One region of the Microcella sp. genome, then DNA from elsewhere that is predicted to be linked to it. Evidence: predicted binding sites of a transcription regulator. Region 1 holds the regulator's gene; the other holds the start of a gene.
The links. The regulator HrcA, encoded in region 1, represses chaperone genes, less so after heat shock. The targets are predictions, from matches to a motif close to TTNGCACTCGNNNNNNNCGAGTGCNAA.
Positions count from the first base shown of each region.

Region 2: groES (co-chaperone GroES) is a predicted target of HrcA. The motif match lies at 3,578-3,604, and genes of this name have one in related genera.

Region 1 is NZ_JAHHDS010000003.1:338,063-345,611, forward strand. Features, by position in the region: gene KL788_RS03330 (PhoH family protein) at 1-793, opposite strand, end outside; gene KL788_RS03335 (histidine triad nucleotide-binding protein) at 849-1,202, opposite strand; gene KL788_RS03340 (16S rRNA (uracil(1498)-N(3))-methyltransferase) at 1,226-1,981, opposite strand; gene dnaJ (molecular chaperone DnaJ) at 1,989-3,092, opposite strand; gene hrcA (heat-inducible transcriptional repressor HrcA) at 3,093-4,112, opposite strand; gene KL788_RS03355 (DUF4870 domain-containing protein) at 4,330-4,725, shown strand; gene KL788_RS03360 (DUF4870 domain-containing protein) at 4,796-5,167, shown strand; gene hemW (radical SAM family heme chaperone HemW) at 5,171-6,397, opposite strand; gene KL788_RS03370 (flavin-containing monooxygenase) at 6,568-7,549, shown strand, end outside.
Region 2 is NZ_JAHHDS010000003.1:1,181,906-1,189,454, forward strand. Features, by position in the region: gene KL788_RS07485 (phosphotransferase) at 1-805, shown strand, start outside; gene KL788_RS07490 (aspartate aminotransferase family protein) at 802-2,142, shown strand; gene rarD (EamA family transporter RarD) at 2,149-3,096, opposite strand; gene groES (co-chaperone GroES) at 3,201-3,497, opposite strand; gene KL788_RS07505 (class I SAM-dependent methyltransferase) at 3,639-4,820, shown strand; gene KL788_RS07510 (DUF4190 domain-containing protein) at 4,848-5,504, opposite strand; gene KL788_RS07515 (DUF4190 domain-containing protein) at 5,585-5,836, opposite strand; gene KL788_RS07520 (DUF4190 domain-containing protein) at 5,930-6,238, opposite strand; gene tsaD (tRNA (adenosine(37)-N6)-threonylcarbamoyltransferase complex transferase subunit TsaD) at 6,345-7,394, opposite strand; gene rimI (ribosomal protein S18-alanine N-acetyltransferase) at 7,391-7,549, opposite strand, start outside.

The DNA of each region.
Region 1 (7,549 bases):
GCGTGACGAGCTGCAGACCGCTCGCGCCGGCGGGCAGGTCGATCTGCGTGATGTCGCCTGTGACAACGATCTTCGAGCCGAAACCCAGGCGGGTGAGGAACATCTTCATCTGCTCAGGGCTCGTGTTCTGCGCCTCGTCGAGCACGATGAACGCGTTGTTGAGCGTGCGGCCGCGCATGTAGGCAAGCGGTGCGACCTCGACGACGCCCGTCGTCAGCAGCTTGGGCACGAGCTCGGGGTCCATCATCTCGTTGAGCGCGTCGTAGAGCGGCCGCAAGTAGGGGTCGATCTTGTCGGTGAGACTGCCGGGCAAGAAGCCGAGCCGCTCGCCCGCTTCGACCGCGGGCCGCGTCAAGATGATGCGGTCGACCTCTTTGCGCTGCAGCGCCTGCACGGCCTTCGCCATAGCGAGGTAGGTCTTGCCCGTGCCGGCGGGGCCGATGCCGAAGACGATCGTGTTGAGATCGATGGCGTCGACGTAGGCCTTCTGGCCGAGGGTCTTGGGGCGGATGCTCTTGCCTCGGCTCGTCAAGATTGCCTGGCTCAGCACCTCGGCGGGGCTGCCGGCGCCCGCGTCGATGATGCGCGCCGAGCTCTGCACCTCGACGGGTTCGAGATCGCGGCCGCTGCGCACCATCGTGAGCAGTTCGTCGACAAGCGTGCGCGCGGCGGCGACCTGCACGGGGTCGCCTTCGAGCGTGATCTGGTTTCCCCGAACGTGCACGTCGACGAGCGGGTACTGGGTCTCGAGCGTGGTCAGCAGTCGGTCGTGGGGCCCGAGCAGTCGGACCATCGCGACGCCGTCGACCTCGAGCTGTTCGCGGGCGGGCGCGGTGCGCGCCGAATCGTCAGTGGGCAAGGGATCCTTCGGTCAAGCCTCCCGCGAGCACGTGAGCGTGCACGTGGAAGACGGTCTGCCCGGCATTCGCGCCGGTGTTGAAGACGAGCCTGAACTGGCCGTCGGCGTGCTCGTTGGCGAGCTGGTGCGCTGTCGCGACCACGTCGGCGAGCAGCGCGGGGTCGCCCGCGGCAAGCTCAGCGACATCGCGGTAGCGGGACGTCTTGGGCACCACGAGCAGGTGCACAGGAGCCTTCGGCGCGATGTCGCGAAAGGCGATCACGGTGTCGGTCTCATGCACGATGTCAGCCGGAGTCTCGCGCGCGATGATGCGCTCGAAGATCGACGGTTCGCTGGTGCTCATGCCCTCAGTCTAGAGCGGCTTGCTCACCAGCGCCCGAGGGCGGCAGAGAGCACAGCGATGGCCGCTGGCCCCGCCGTCGAGGTGCGCAACACTGTCGAACCGAGTCGCACTCGTCGAGCGCCCGCAGTCGTCAACGCCTCGAACTCTTCGGGCGCGATGCCACCCTCGGGGCCGACGACGAGCACAATGTCGTCGACACCCAGCGCTGCGGCGCCGAGCTCGGTGAGCGCGACGTCACCCTCAGGGTCGAGTACGAGCATCGTCGCCTGCGGCAGCCGGTCGACGAGCTGCTTCGTCGCGGCAACAGCCTCGACCTCGGGCAGCCACGGGCGCAGCGACTGCTTGCTGGCCTCGCGCGCGATCGTCGTCCAGCGCTCACGACCCTTGACCGCCTTCGCGGCATCCCACCGCGAGATGCTGCGCGCGGCCTGCCAGGGCACGACGACGTCGACTCCGAGCTCGGTCGCGGCCTGCACGGCGAGTTCGTCGCGATCGCCCTTGGCGAGCGCTTGCACGAGGTGGATGCGCGTCGCAGGCCGGGGCGTGCGCTCGACGTGCTCGACCTCGAGGGCGACCTCGGTCGATTCCGCACTCGACACCGTGCCGAGCACGACGAGGCCCGCGCCGTCGCCGAGCCGCAGGCGTTCGCCGGGGCGCACGCGCGAGACGGCGGCGGCGTGCCGAGCATCCGCCCCCCGTAGCCGCACGATCGCGCCGACCTCGCGACCCGCCTCGCTCAGTTGCGATGCGAGCGAGTCGTCGAGGTAGAAGTGCGCCATCTCGCGACTAGAGGTTCAGAAAGCGGTCGCGCAGCTTCGAGAAGATGCCCTGCTGGAAGGTCGCGAACTGCGGAGGCACGGGTCGGCGACTCGAGGCGAACTGCCTGATGAGCTCGGTCTCTTTGTTGTTAAGCCGCACCGGAGTCACGACCTGCACGCCGATCTTGAGGTCGCCGCGACCCGAGCCGCGCAAGCGGGTGATGCCCCGCTCTTTGATCGTGATGATCTCGGCGCTCTGCGTGCCCGGCTTGATCTCGACGGGTACGTCGCCGTCGAGCGCGGGCAGCGTGACGGTCGTGCCGAGAATGGCGTCGGCCATTTGCACCTCGACGGTGGCGAGCAGGTCGTCGCCGCTGCGGCTGAAGGTCTCGTGGGTTGCGACCTTGATCTCGAGGTAGAGGTCGCCGTTCGGGCCGCCCGCAGGGCCGACCTCGCCCTGACCGGGCAGCTGGATGCGCACGCCCGTGTCGACGCCTGCCGGAATATCGACGGGGATCGCTCGTCGCGCACGCACGCGGCCCTGGCCGGCGCAGGTCGGGCACGGGCTGGGGATCACCGTGCCGTAGCCGCGGCACGTGCCGCACGGGCTCGAGGTCATGACGTTGCCGAGCAGGCTGCGCACGGTGCGCTGGATCTGACCCGAGCCGCGGCAGATGTCGCAGGTCTGCGGCGAGGTGCCGGGCGAGCAGCACGAACCCTCGCACGTCGAGCACAGAATCGCCGTGTCGACCTCGATCTGACGGTTGGTGCCGAAGATGATCTCGTCGAGCTCGACCTCGACCCTCAGCAGGGCGTCTTGACCCCGCTCGCGACGGCTACGCGGGCCGCGCTGCTGCTGGCCACCGCCGAAGAAGGTCTCGAAGATGTCGCCGAAGCCCCCGAATCCGGATGCTCCCCCGAAGCCGCCCGAACCCCCCAGGTCGTACTGTTGCCGCTGCTGCGGGTCGCTCAACACGTCGTAGGCGTGCGTCACCTGCTTGAACCGCTCGGCCGCGTCGCTGCTCGGGTTGACGTCGGGATGCAACTCTCGAGCGAGTCGGCGGTAGGCCTTCTTGATCTCGTCGGCACTGGCCTGGCGGTCGAGCCCCAGCACCTCGTAATGGTCTGCCACTTATTCCTCACCGAGCAGGCGCGAGACGTAGCGGGCTACGGCGCGCACTGCTGCCATGTTGTTCGAGTAATCCATGCGGGTCGGCCCGAGCACGCCGAGCTTTGCCGAGCTGTCGCCGCCCATGCGGTACGCGCTCGTCACGACCGCAGTCTCTTTGAGCGCCTCATCGTTCTCGCGGCCGATGCGCGCCGAGACACCCTTCTCGTCGACCTGCATCTCGCTGAACAGCTTCAGCAGCGTCACTTGCTCTTCGAGTGCTTCGAGCACCGGGTACACACTGCCGACGAAATCGCCCTCGGTGCGCACGAGGTTCGCCGCCCCCGCCATGACGAGGCGGTCAGAGCGATGCGCATCCACGTGCCCCAGCAGCGCCTCGCCGATGACCGAGACGGTGGGGCGACGGTCGGGAGCGAATTGCTCGCTGAGGGATGCGGCGACGTCGGTCACGTCGGCCAGAGCGCGGCCGGCCAGCGTCGCGTTGAGCTTGGCCCGCAACTCGCCCACGAACACCTCGTCGGCCTCGATCGGCAGCTCGATGATGCGCTGATCGACCCGGCCGCCGTCGGTGATGAAGACCGTCATGAGGCGCGTCGCGCTCATCGGCACGAGCTCGATGTGCTGCACGCGGGCATTGCCGAGCGTGGGGTACTGCACGAGCGCGACCTGGTTCGTGAGATGCGAGAGCAGCCGCACGGTGCGCGCGAAGACGTCGTCGAGATCGACCGACTGGTCGAGGAACTGCTGAATGGCCTGGCGCTGCGCAGCGCTCAACGGCTTCAGGTCGGCGAACTGGTCGACGAACACCCGGTAGCCCTTGTCGGTCGGCACGCGCCCCGACGAGGTGTGTGGCGCCGCGATGAGCTCTTCTTCTTCGAGCAGGGCCATGTCGTTGCGGATGGTCGCTGCCGAGACGCCGAACTGGTGGCGGTCGACGATCGCCTTCGAGCCGACCGGCTCGCGCGAGGCCACGTAGTCGTGCACGATGGCCCGCAGCACGTGCAGAGCGCGATCAGAGACCATCGTCGACTCCCTCCGTCGCTTGGCACTCAGTCTTCCGGACTGCTAATTCTACCCCGCCACACTGTGACCCGGTCCTTGCCTGGCGGTGTCGCGCGCGCTAGGTTTGCCGCGTGCTCTCGCCGATGAGGGTGGTCTCTGCTCTGAGTCGGCGCGTCATGCACACGTGCTCCACCCCGGGAAACCCAGTCCGCACAAGGATCATCGAAAGGCAGCACCTATGACTGACCAGACCCCTCCCCCCGCCAGCCCGGCTCCGGCTGCTCCTCTGAGCGAGGCCGAAGACCGCCAGTGGGCGTCGTTCGCCCACCTCGGCGGAATCCTGGGCATTCTGCCCGCCCTGATCATCTTCCTGGTGTTCAAGGACCGCGGCGCGTTCACGCGCGGGGAGTCGAAAGAGGCCCTGAACTTCCAGATCACCGTCATCATCGCGTACATCGCGGTCAACGTGCTCAGCTGGATCATCGGCGCCGTCACCTTCGGCCTCGGTGCGCTGCTCGGCCTGCTGACCCCGCTCGTCTGGATCGGCGCGGTGATCTTCTCGATTCTCGGCTTCGTGAAGTCGAAGGACGGCAACGCGTACCGCTACCCGGTCTCGATCCGACTCGTCAAGTAGTCGTTTCACCAGGAGCACATTCGAGGGGCTCGGCCGACACGGCCGGGCCCCTCGGGTGTTTAATGGCCGCATGACCGATCAACCTCCTACCAACCCGTACGCCGCCACTCCGCAGCCCATGAGCCCTGCCGACGAAAAGCTGTGGGCGACGCTCGTGCACGTGGGCGGCATCTTCTTCGGCTTCATCCCGGCCCTCATCGGGTTCCTCGTGCTCGGCAACCGGGGGCCCTTCGTACGCGGGCACACCGCCACCGCGCTCAACTTTCAGCTGACGATGATCATCGCGGCCGCGATCGGCGCGATCACCTCGTGGCTCATCATCGGCATCTTCATCATCATCGCCGTGAGCATCGTCATCATCGTGCTCTCGATCATCGCGGCGATCGCGGCCAATCGCGGCGAGGCCTACCTCTACCCGCTGACGATCCCGTTCATCAAGTAGCCGTCAGTCGGGCAGCAGACGGCGCACGACGCCGTCGGCGAGCAGGCGCCCGCGCAGCGTGAGCACGATCGTGCCGCGCAGCGCGGGCCCCGGCTCGACGAGCTCATCCGCGATGAGGCCGGCGACTGCTCGGCGGCCGAGCGGGGTGAGAGCATCCGTCGACAGGCCCTCGCGCAGGCGCACCTCGAGCAGCACGCGTTCGGTGCGGCGCGACTCGTCGTCGAGGGTCTCGCGGCCCGCGGCTGGGCTCAGCCCGTGCGCGAGTCGGTCGGCATAGGCGGCAGGATGCTTGACGTTCCACCAGCGCACGCCGCCGATGTGGCTGTGCGCGCCGGGGCCGACGCCCCACCAGTCCTGCCCGGTCCAGTAGGCGCGGTTGTGGCGCGAGCGATGGTCGGGGGTGCGTGACCAGTTGCTCACTTCGTACCAGTCGTAGCCCGCGTCTCTCAGCCGCGCGTCGAGCACCTCGTAGAACAGCGCATGCAGGTCGTCGTCGACAGGCGGCACCTGACCGTGCGCAATCTGGCGGGCGAGCTTCGTGCCGGGCTCGACGATGAGCGCGTAGGCACTCACGTGGTCGGGCTCGGCCGCGAGCGCCGCATCGAGGCTGTGCTGCCAGTCGGCCTCGGTCTCACCCGGCGTGCCGTAGATGAGGTCGAGGCTCACGGCGAGCCCGGCGGCCTTTGCGGCCGCGACGACGCGCGGCACGTTTTCGGGGTCGTGCGTGCGCTCGAGCACCGCGAGCACGTGCGGCACGACCGACTGCATGCCGACGCTCACGCGCGTGAAGCCCGCGGCGGCGAGCCGCTCGAGGCCCGCCTCGTCGATCGAGTCGGGGTTCGCCTCGGTCGTGATCTCGGCCCCCTCGGCGATGCCCATGTGCTTGCGCACCGCGTCGAGCATGCGCGCGAGATCGCTCGTCGGCAGCAGCGTCGGAGTCCCGCCTCCGAAGAAGACCGTGCGGGCCGGGCGCGGCGACAGGCCGATCTCGTGCAGCACGCGCGCGGCGAGCTCGACCTCGGCGATCGCCTGGTCGGCGAAGTCGCTCTGCCTGACGCCGCGCACCTCGTCGGCCGTGTAGGTGTTGAAGTCGCAGTAGCCGCAGCGCACGCGGCAGAACGGCACGTGCAGGTACACCCCGAGGTCGCGCTGCTCGGCGCCCGCGAGCACGCTCGGCGGCAGCATCCCGTCGTCGGGCGCCGGGTCGGCGAGGGGTAGGGCGCTGGGCACGCCCCCATCCTCCCAGCCTCGCCCTCCACAATTCAGGAGTCGGGCTCGCCGACGCGGGCTGCGGATGCTCTGCCGGGCGTGTCGCGGCGTGGGAGCATCCCGAACTCCTGAATTGTGGAGATCGCCCCAGGCGGCGTCGAGCTCGGCACCGAAGACTCAGAGTGGAGACGATGAACCAGAAGGCAGAGCTACCCGACCGCATCGAGGTGCTCGTCGTGGGCGGCGGGCAAGCCGGCCTCGGCATGGGGTACCGGCTGCGCGAGGCCGGGGTGCCCTTCGTGATCGTCGATGATCGCGCTCGCACGGGCGACGTGTGGCGTGCTCGTTGGCGCAGCCTCGTGCTGTTCACTCCGCGCCGGTTTGCGGCGCTGCCGGGGCTGCCGCTGCCGTCGTCGACGGGCTATTACCCGACGCGCGAGCAGATGGCCGACTACCTCGAGCACTACGCCGCCGAGTTCGCGCTGCCGGTCGTGCGCGAGACTCGGGTCATCGCCATCACCCGCGCGGGCGACGAATTCGTCGCCGAGACGACGCGCGGCACCGTGCGGGCTCGCGCCGTCGTCATCGCGACGGGTCCGTTCCAGTACCCGCGCATTCCCCGCGTCGGCGCCAAGCTCGAGCTGAGCGTGGCGCAGCTGCACTCCAGCGCGTACACCTGCGCCGACGACCTGCCGCACGGCCGCATCGCCGTCGTCGGCGGCGGCAACTCCGCCGCGCAGCTCGCCGTCGAGCTCGCCGACAGCGACCGCGCACGCGACGTCACGATGATCGCGCCGCAGCAGCCCTGGTTCATTCCCGAGCGAATCCTCGGCCTTACGGTCTACTGGCCCCTGAAACTGCTGGGCATCTTGAGCTCGCCGGCCGACAGCCGCATCAGCGAGTACATTCATTCGCGCGGTGACGGAATCCTGGGCACCGAGGCGAAGCGCGCCGTGCGATCGGGTCGACTGCGTCTGCTCACGAGCCGCGTGGTGGATGCTCACGAGCGCTCGCTCGTGCTCGCCGACGGCACCCGACACGAAGTCGATGCGGTGCTCTGGGCGACGGGCTTTCGCACGCACTACCCGTTCATGCAGGTCGAGGGTGCGCTCACGGAGCACGGCGGGCCGCTGCACGAGGGCGGCGTCTCACCCGTCGACGGCCTCTACTGGC
Region 2 (7,549 bases), 840 kb from region 1:
TCTGTGGCATGACCACGCCGACCTGCCGGTGCAGCGCGTGCTGCCCGGCCTCGATGGAGAGCTCGTGCACCGGGTGATCGACGATGCCGGCCAAGCGCGATCGGTGCGCGTGCTCAGCTATCTCGACGGCGAGCTGCTCGGTGCGCGCACTCGCTCGCTCGCAGACCTGCATGCACTCGGAAGCTTCCACGCCCGCTTCGCCTCGGCGGTCGCCTCCATCGGAGACGCCGACCCCACGCTCACGGGGTCTGAGACAGCGTGGAATCTCACGCAGTTCGAGCTCTACGCCCCGCGCGCCGACGACCTGGCCGACGGGCCGCTGCGAAACGACGTTCTTCGGGTGCTCGACGGCGCGCGTCGTACGGTGCTGCCGCGCCTCGACACCCTCCCCGCCGTGCTCGCCCACAACGACCTCCATGGCGACAACGTGCTGGTGTCTGCTGAGCCCTTCGCGGTGACGGGCGTGCTCGACTTCGGCGACATGACGCGCACCCCGCGCGTCGCCGATCTCGCCGTCGCCGCCTCGTACGCGCGGGGTCGAGCGCCGTCGACGGTCGAACCGTGGGGCGCCGCGAAGGCCTACGTCGCCGGCTTTGCGGCCGTGCAGCCGCTCACCGATGACGAGCGCGCGCTGCTGCCCGAGCTGGTGCTGCTGCGCCTCGCCCAGCGTGGAATCCTGAATTCGGCGATCGCCGCCGCGAACCCGGCCGCCGCGGACTACGCGAGCCGCAACCTGAGCGCCATCGCTCGAGATCTTCGCGAGCTCAGTGCGAGCATCCCGAGCACGATCGGAGCCCCCGCATGATCGAGAACGAGCCCATGATCGGCCCTGCCACCTACTTCAGACCCGAGCACCGAGCGGCCCTCGACCCGCGCACCCGCGCACTGGTCGACCGGCGCGAGGCGGTGCTCTCGCCCGGCTACCGGCTGTTCTACGACCACCCGATCGAGTTCGTGCGCGGCAGCGGCACCAAGCTCTACACGCGCGACGGCGACGAGTATCTCGATGTCTACAACAACGTGCCCTCGGTGGGGCACTCGCACCCGCGCGTGACGGCCGCCATCGCCGAGCAAGCTGCCTTGCTCAACACTCACACGCGCTACCTGCACGAGGGTCTCATCGACTACGCCGAGCTGCTGCTCGACTCATTCACCCACGGGCTCGACACCCTCACGCTCGTCTGCACCGGCTCCGAGGCCAACGACCTGGCCCTGCGCGTCGCGAAGCAGGCCACCGGGCACCGCGGCATCGTCGTCACTGAGAACGCGTACCACGGCGTCACGACCGAGATCGCGGCGATCTCGCCTTCGCTCGGAGGCACCGACTCGCTCGCGCCGTGGGTGCGCACCGTGCGGCCTCCGGTCGACGACGGTGCCGTCATGGTGGCGGATGCCCGCACCGCGATCGCCGAGCTGCGGGCCGCGGGCCACGGTGTCGCCGCGCTCATCGTCGACACGGCGTTTGCGAGCGACGGGTTTCTCGCGCCCTCGCCCGGCACGCGCTCGGCCCTGGCCGAGGTGCAGAGGCTCGTGCACGCCGCGGGCGGAGTGCTCATCGCCGATGAGGTGCAACCCGGCTTCGGACGACTCGGCCAGCGCAGCGGCGAGCCGGGACTGTGGGGTTATCGGCACCACGACCTGACGCCCGATCTCGTCACGATCGGCAAGCCCATGGCCAACGGGCTGCCCGTCGCCGCACTCGTCGCTCGGCGCGAGCTCATGAGTGCCTTCGGCGAGCGGGTGCGCTACTTCAACACTTTCGCGGGCACGCCCGTCTCGGTCGCCGCTGCCCGCGCCACGTGGCAGGTGCTGCACGACGAGAACCTGCCCGAGCATGCGGCCACCATCGGCGCCGAGTTGCTCGCGCGTCTGAGCGAGCTCGTGCAGCAACACGATCGCCTGCGAGCCGCGCGGGGGCAGGGGCTCTATCTTGCCGTCGATGTCGTCGATCGCGAGACGGGTGCCCCCGACGCGCAGGCTGCAGTGGCGATCGTGAGCGCGCTGCGCGAGAGGCGCATTCTGATCAGTGCATCGGGGCGCGACAACGCAGCACTCAAGTTGCGCCCTCCGCTGCCGTTCTCGCGCGCCGACGTCGATCGGTTCGCGACCGAGCTCGACGCCGCCCTGCGCGATCTCGACTGAGCGCGGCTAGACCGTCTGCACCGGTACGGTGTCGAGCGGCACGGCACGACGCTCGCGAATCGCCCGGCGGCGCTGCACGACGGCCTCGGTGCTCAGCACGATGAGGGCCAGCCAGACCAGTGCGAAGCCGATCCAGCGCTCGAGCGGCATGGGCTCTTGCAGCACGGCGACGCCGAAGACGAACTGCAGCAGCGGAGCGAAGTACTGAATGAACCCCATGACGCTGAGCGGCAGCCGTCGAGCGGCGGCGGCGAAGAGCAGCAGCGGCACGGCCGTGACCACCCCGGCAAGACTCAGCAGCACGCCGTGCGCGAGCCCCTCCTGCCCCGCGGTGATGCCTCCCCCGGCGAGCTGCACCCAGACCAGCGCGCCGATCGCGGCGGGCACGAGCCACGCGGTCTCGAGAGTGAGACCGCCGACTGCCGACACCCGGCCGCCCATGCGGTTCTTGAGAAAGCCGTAGAGCCCGAACGAGAACGCGAGGGCGAGCGAGATGTAGGGCGGCTGGCCGTAGCCAATCGCGAGCACCAGCACGGCCACGACACTGATGCCCACGGCCACCCACTGGCCGATGCGCAGCCGCTCGCGCAAGAAGAGCACGCCGAGCGCTATCGAGACGATCGGATTGATGAAGTAGCCGAGAGCAGCCTCGACGACGAAGCCGTTGGTCGATGCATAGACGTAGACGAGCCAGTTGATGGCGATGAGGATGCCGGCCACGAGGCTCAGCAGCATGATGCGCCGGTCACGCAGCAGCGCGGCGAAGGCCGGAAACGCGCGCGTGAGCAGTAGCAGCACGAGGCAGAAGACAAGCGAGAGCACCACGCGCCAGGCCACGATCTCGAGCGCGCCGCTGGGGCTCAGCAGCAGAAAATAGATCGGCAGGAAGCCCCAGAGGCCGTAGGCCGAGACGGCGAGCGCGAGCCCCGACGACGATAGACGGTTCTCTGGCACAGGCTCACTGTAGCCGCGCGCGGAGGGCGCTCTTCACCGTCAGCAACGCACGAACCCCCGGTCTCGCCAGAGGCGAGCCGGGGGTTCGACGAGCTGCGGGTCGACTAGCGGACGACGACCGCGAGAACGTCGCGCGCCGACAGCACGAGAAACTCGTCGCCGCCGTACTTGACCTCGGTGCCGCCGTACTTCGAGTACAGCACGCGGTCGCCGACGGCGACATCGATCGGCACGCGGTTGCCGTTGTCGTCGATGCGGCCGGGGCCCACGGCGACGACCTCGCCCTCCTGCGGCTTCTCTTTGGCGGTGTCGGGGATGACGAGACCCGACGCAGTGGTCTGCTCTGCCTCGACCTGCTTGATGACGATGCGATCTTCGAGCGGCTTGATGCTGACCGACACGGTTGACCTCTTCTTTCTTACGACGATGAGGGGGTTGGCACACTCGACGTGCGAGTGCCAGGTCTACTGTACCCAAGCGGTTAGCACTCACGCAATCCGAGTGCCAACGACGGTCAGCACGGCAGGTGGCATCATCGGGGGATGGATGCGAGCGAACTGCGCGAACTGCTCACGCCCGAGGCGCTGCAGCTGCTCGACAGCCTCGAGCCGAGCGACGACCTGAGCGGCGCCGTGGCACTCGTCTCGCGCCTGCGTCGCGCCGGGCATCCGGCCGCCAGGGTCGCCGCCGTGCTGACGCAGTACCGGCTGCGTCGCCGCGCGGTCGCCAAGTTCGGCCCGTTCGCCGAGCGGATGCTCTTCACGCCCGACGGCCTCGAGCAAGCGTCGCGGCTCACGGTCGCAGCCCTTCACGCTGGTCGCTTCTCGGCAGCCGGTCTCGAGCACATCGCCGACCTCGGCTGCGGCATCGGCGGCGACGCCATGGCGATGGCGGCGATCGACCTGCGGGTCACGGCCGTCGAGCGCGACGAGGTCACGGCCGCGATCGCCGCCTACAACCTTGCGCCGTGGGACTCGGCGCGCGTCGTGCACGGCGACGCTCTCGAACAGTCACTCGACGGCATCGACGGCATCTGGCTCGACCCTGCACGGCGCGACGGGGTCTCACGGCTCACCTCGCCCGACGACTGGTCACCGAGCCTCGATCAGGCGCTCGCCCTCGCCGCCCAGCGACCGGCGGGCATCAAGCTCGCTCCTGGCATGCATCGCGACCTGTTGCCCGCCGGGCTCGAAGCGCTGTGGATCTCGGTCGACGGCGACGTCGTCGAGCTCGTGCTCTGGTCGGGTGTCTTGGCCCGACCCGGGGTGGCGCGGGCCGCGCTCGTGCTGCGCGGCGACCAGCCGCCCGCCGAACTACGGGCCGAGGCCGATTCTGCCGACGTCGAGGTCGGCGAGCTTGGCGACTACCTCTACGAGCCCGACAGGGCCGTCATCCGCGCCCGGTTGATCGGTGATCTCGCGCGCAGCCTCGGGGGGCGGATGCTCGACGAGACCATCGCCTACATCACCGCCGACCGGCTCGAGCCGACGCCGTTCGCCCGAGCGTTCCGCGTGCTCGAACGCTTTCCGCTCGACGAGAAGCTGCTCGCGCGTGAACTCGCCGCCCGTGGCATCGGCACGCTCGAGATCAAGAAGCGGGGCATCGACATCGACCCGGCGAAGTTGCGCCCGCGCCTCAAGCTGCGCGGTGATGCCTCTGCCGTGCTGGTGCTCACCCGCATCGCGGGCACCCGCACGGCGCTGCTCGCCGAACGCTGCGACTGATCGCGCGGTCGATCGCGCTCGTGGCCGCTAGAAGCCCCCGGTGAGACCGCCGGTGACCCCGACCGCACCGACCGCGATCCACACCAGCAGCAGCGGCACGAGAATGATGAGCGCCCAGAGCACCGAGATGGCGACGCCGACGTAGCCGGTGACAAGACCGCCGACGGCCATGCCGCGCGCGTGCGGCTCGCGCTTGAGCGCGATGTGCCCAAGAATCACTCCCGCGATCGCCGGCAGAAGCCCGACGAGGAAGAGCGAGAGCACGAGCCCGATGACGCCGAAGACGAGCGACAGCACGCTCAGCGTCGACGGCTGAGCAGCGGGAGCGCCCGCGTAGGGGCTGGGCACGACGCCGGGCGGCGGGGCGACCGGCGGTGCCGCATAGGGGTTCGGTCGGGCGGGCTCGACCGCTGCCATGCCGGCGGCGGGCGGCGGGGCGACCGCGGGAGCACCAGCAGGCGAATCGGCCTTCGCGGCGGCAGTCGTCGTCGGGGCCTTCGGTGACGTTGCCGGCTTCTGGGCAGCGGGAGCCTTCTGGGCAGCGGGGGCCTTCTTGGCGGCAGGGGCCTTCGCGGCCGCCGACTTCGCCGCTGCGGCGGGCTTCGCGGCCGCGGTTCCGGGAACCGGGGCGCCAGCCTCGCCGTCAGGAGCCGGCGGGGGCGGAGGAACAGTCGATCGGGCCACAAGAACTCCTTTATCTCACGCGGGCGGCGGGGCGTCGATGCACCCCGATGCTGCCCCCAGCGTATCGACCGGCCCTTGGCTCAGGCCGTGAGCCCCCGGAGGGTTGAGAGGAACACGCCCCAAAACACGAACCAGGCGACCGTGCCGACCCAGCCGATGATCGTCGCCGCGAGCGCCATGCCGCGACCGGGCTCGCCGGTCTGCGCGATCTGCCGCAACGTGAGGTGGCCGAGCACTGCCCCCGCGATCGGAACGAGGATGGCGAGGATGAGCGCGACCGGTGCCAGGCGGTTGGTGGGGCGAGCTGCGGTGTCGTCGGTCATCGTGGGCATGCCGTTCGGGTCGAGGACGATCGGTGGGTCGCTGAAAGGATACGGGCCCGCACTCCGGTTTCACCGTGAGTGCGGGCCCGAGAGACCGATCGTCTAGTTGACGGTCAGGTTGCCCGTCGATGCAGCGATGCCGAAGATGCTCGCCCAGAAGATGATGACGAGCAGGCCGACGAGCAGGCCGAGGTAGCCGAGGATCAAGCCGGCGATCGCAAGGCCGCGCCCACCCTCGCCCGTGCGCTTGATCTGGCCCAGGGCGATGTGGCCGGTGATGACCGCGCCGAGGGAGATGAAGAACGCGAGCACGAGCGAGATGATCGCCATGGTGTTCGTCTTGGGGCCGGCGGGGGCCGAGGCGTAGGGCGTGGGCTCCGGTGCGGGGGGCGGCGGGGTGACGTCAGACATGAATTCTCTCCAGTACGGCTGAGGGCTGCGCCCGAGCGGGCACGGCCCCTATCGTTTCAGCGTCACCCCAGGGTGTCAACGACTCACCACGGGGAGTTCAGAGCGCTCACGCCTGAATGATCGTGACCGGCAGGGTCGAGTCGGCGCTCACGTCGAGCGGCGACGGCGGGTGGCCCGAAGCGATGAGCTGCGCAGCGAGTGCGGCGATCATGGCGCCGTTGTCGGTGCAGAGCGACAGGGGCGGGATGCGCAACGCTACGCCCTCGGCGGCGCATCGCTCGGCGGCGAGGGCTCGCACCCGCGCATTCGCCGCGACTCCCCCTCCAAGCAGCAGTCGGGGCACGTCGAGGTCGCGGCAGGCTGCAACGGCTTTCGCAGTGAGCACATCGGCGACCGCTTCGCGAAACGAGGCGGCGATGTCGGCCACCGGCACCGGCTCGCCCGCATCCCGCAGTTTCTCCACGTGCCGGGCGACGGCGGTCTTGAGGCCCGAGAACGAGAAGTCATAGCGGTGCCGCTCAAGATCTTTCGGCAGAGTGAGCCCGCGGGGAAACCGCACGGCGGCAGGGTCGCCCTCGGATGCCACCCGGTCGATGTGCGGCCCGCCGGGGTACGGCAGACCGAGCAGCCGCGCGACCTTGTCGAAGGCTTCGCCCGCGGCGTCGTCGATCGTCTCGCCGAGCAGCTCGACATCGCTCGTGAGGTCGCGCACGAGCAGCAGCGACGTGTGGCCGCCCGACACCAAGAGCGCGATCGTGGGCAGCTCGATCTCGCCTTCGCCTTCAGCACGCAGCACATCGGCGCCGACGTGACCGACGAGGTGATTCACCGCGTAGAAGGGCTTGTCGAGAGCCACCGCGAGCGCTTTCGCCGCGCCCACCCCGACCATGAGGGCGCCCGAGAGGCCGGGGCCGCTCGTGACGGCGATGGCATCGATCTCGGCGAGCGTCACCTCAGCCTCGGCGAGCGCCTGGCGCAGCGCGGGCTCGATCGCCTCGAGATGGGCGCGCGCGGCGACCTCGGGCACGACGCCGCCGAACCGCGCGTGCTCGTCCATCGACGATGAGATGACATTGGCGAGCAGCGTCGTGCCCCGCACGATGCCGATGCCCGTCTCGTCGCAGCTCGTCTCGATGCCGAGCACGACAACACTCATGACCCCACCTCGAACCGCATAACGATGGCGTCGACGTCGTCGGGCTGGTAATACCGGGGGCGCACGGCGATCGCGGTGAAGCCGTTGAGCTCGTAGAGCCGCTGGGCGCCCGGGTTGTCGGCCCGCACTTCGAGTAGCACGTCGACAACCCCGCG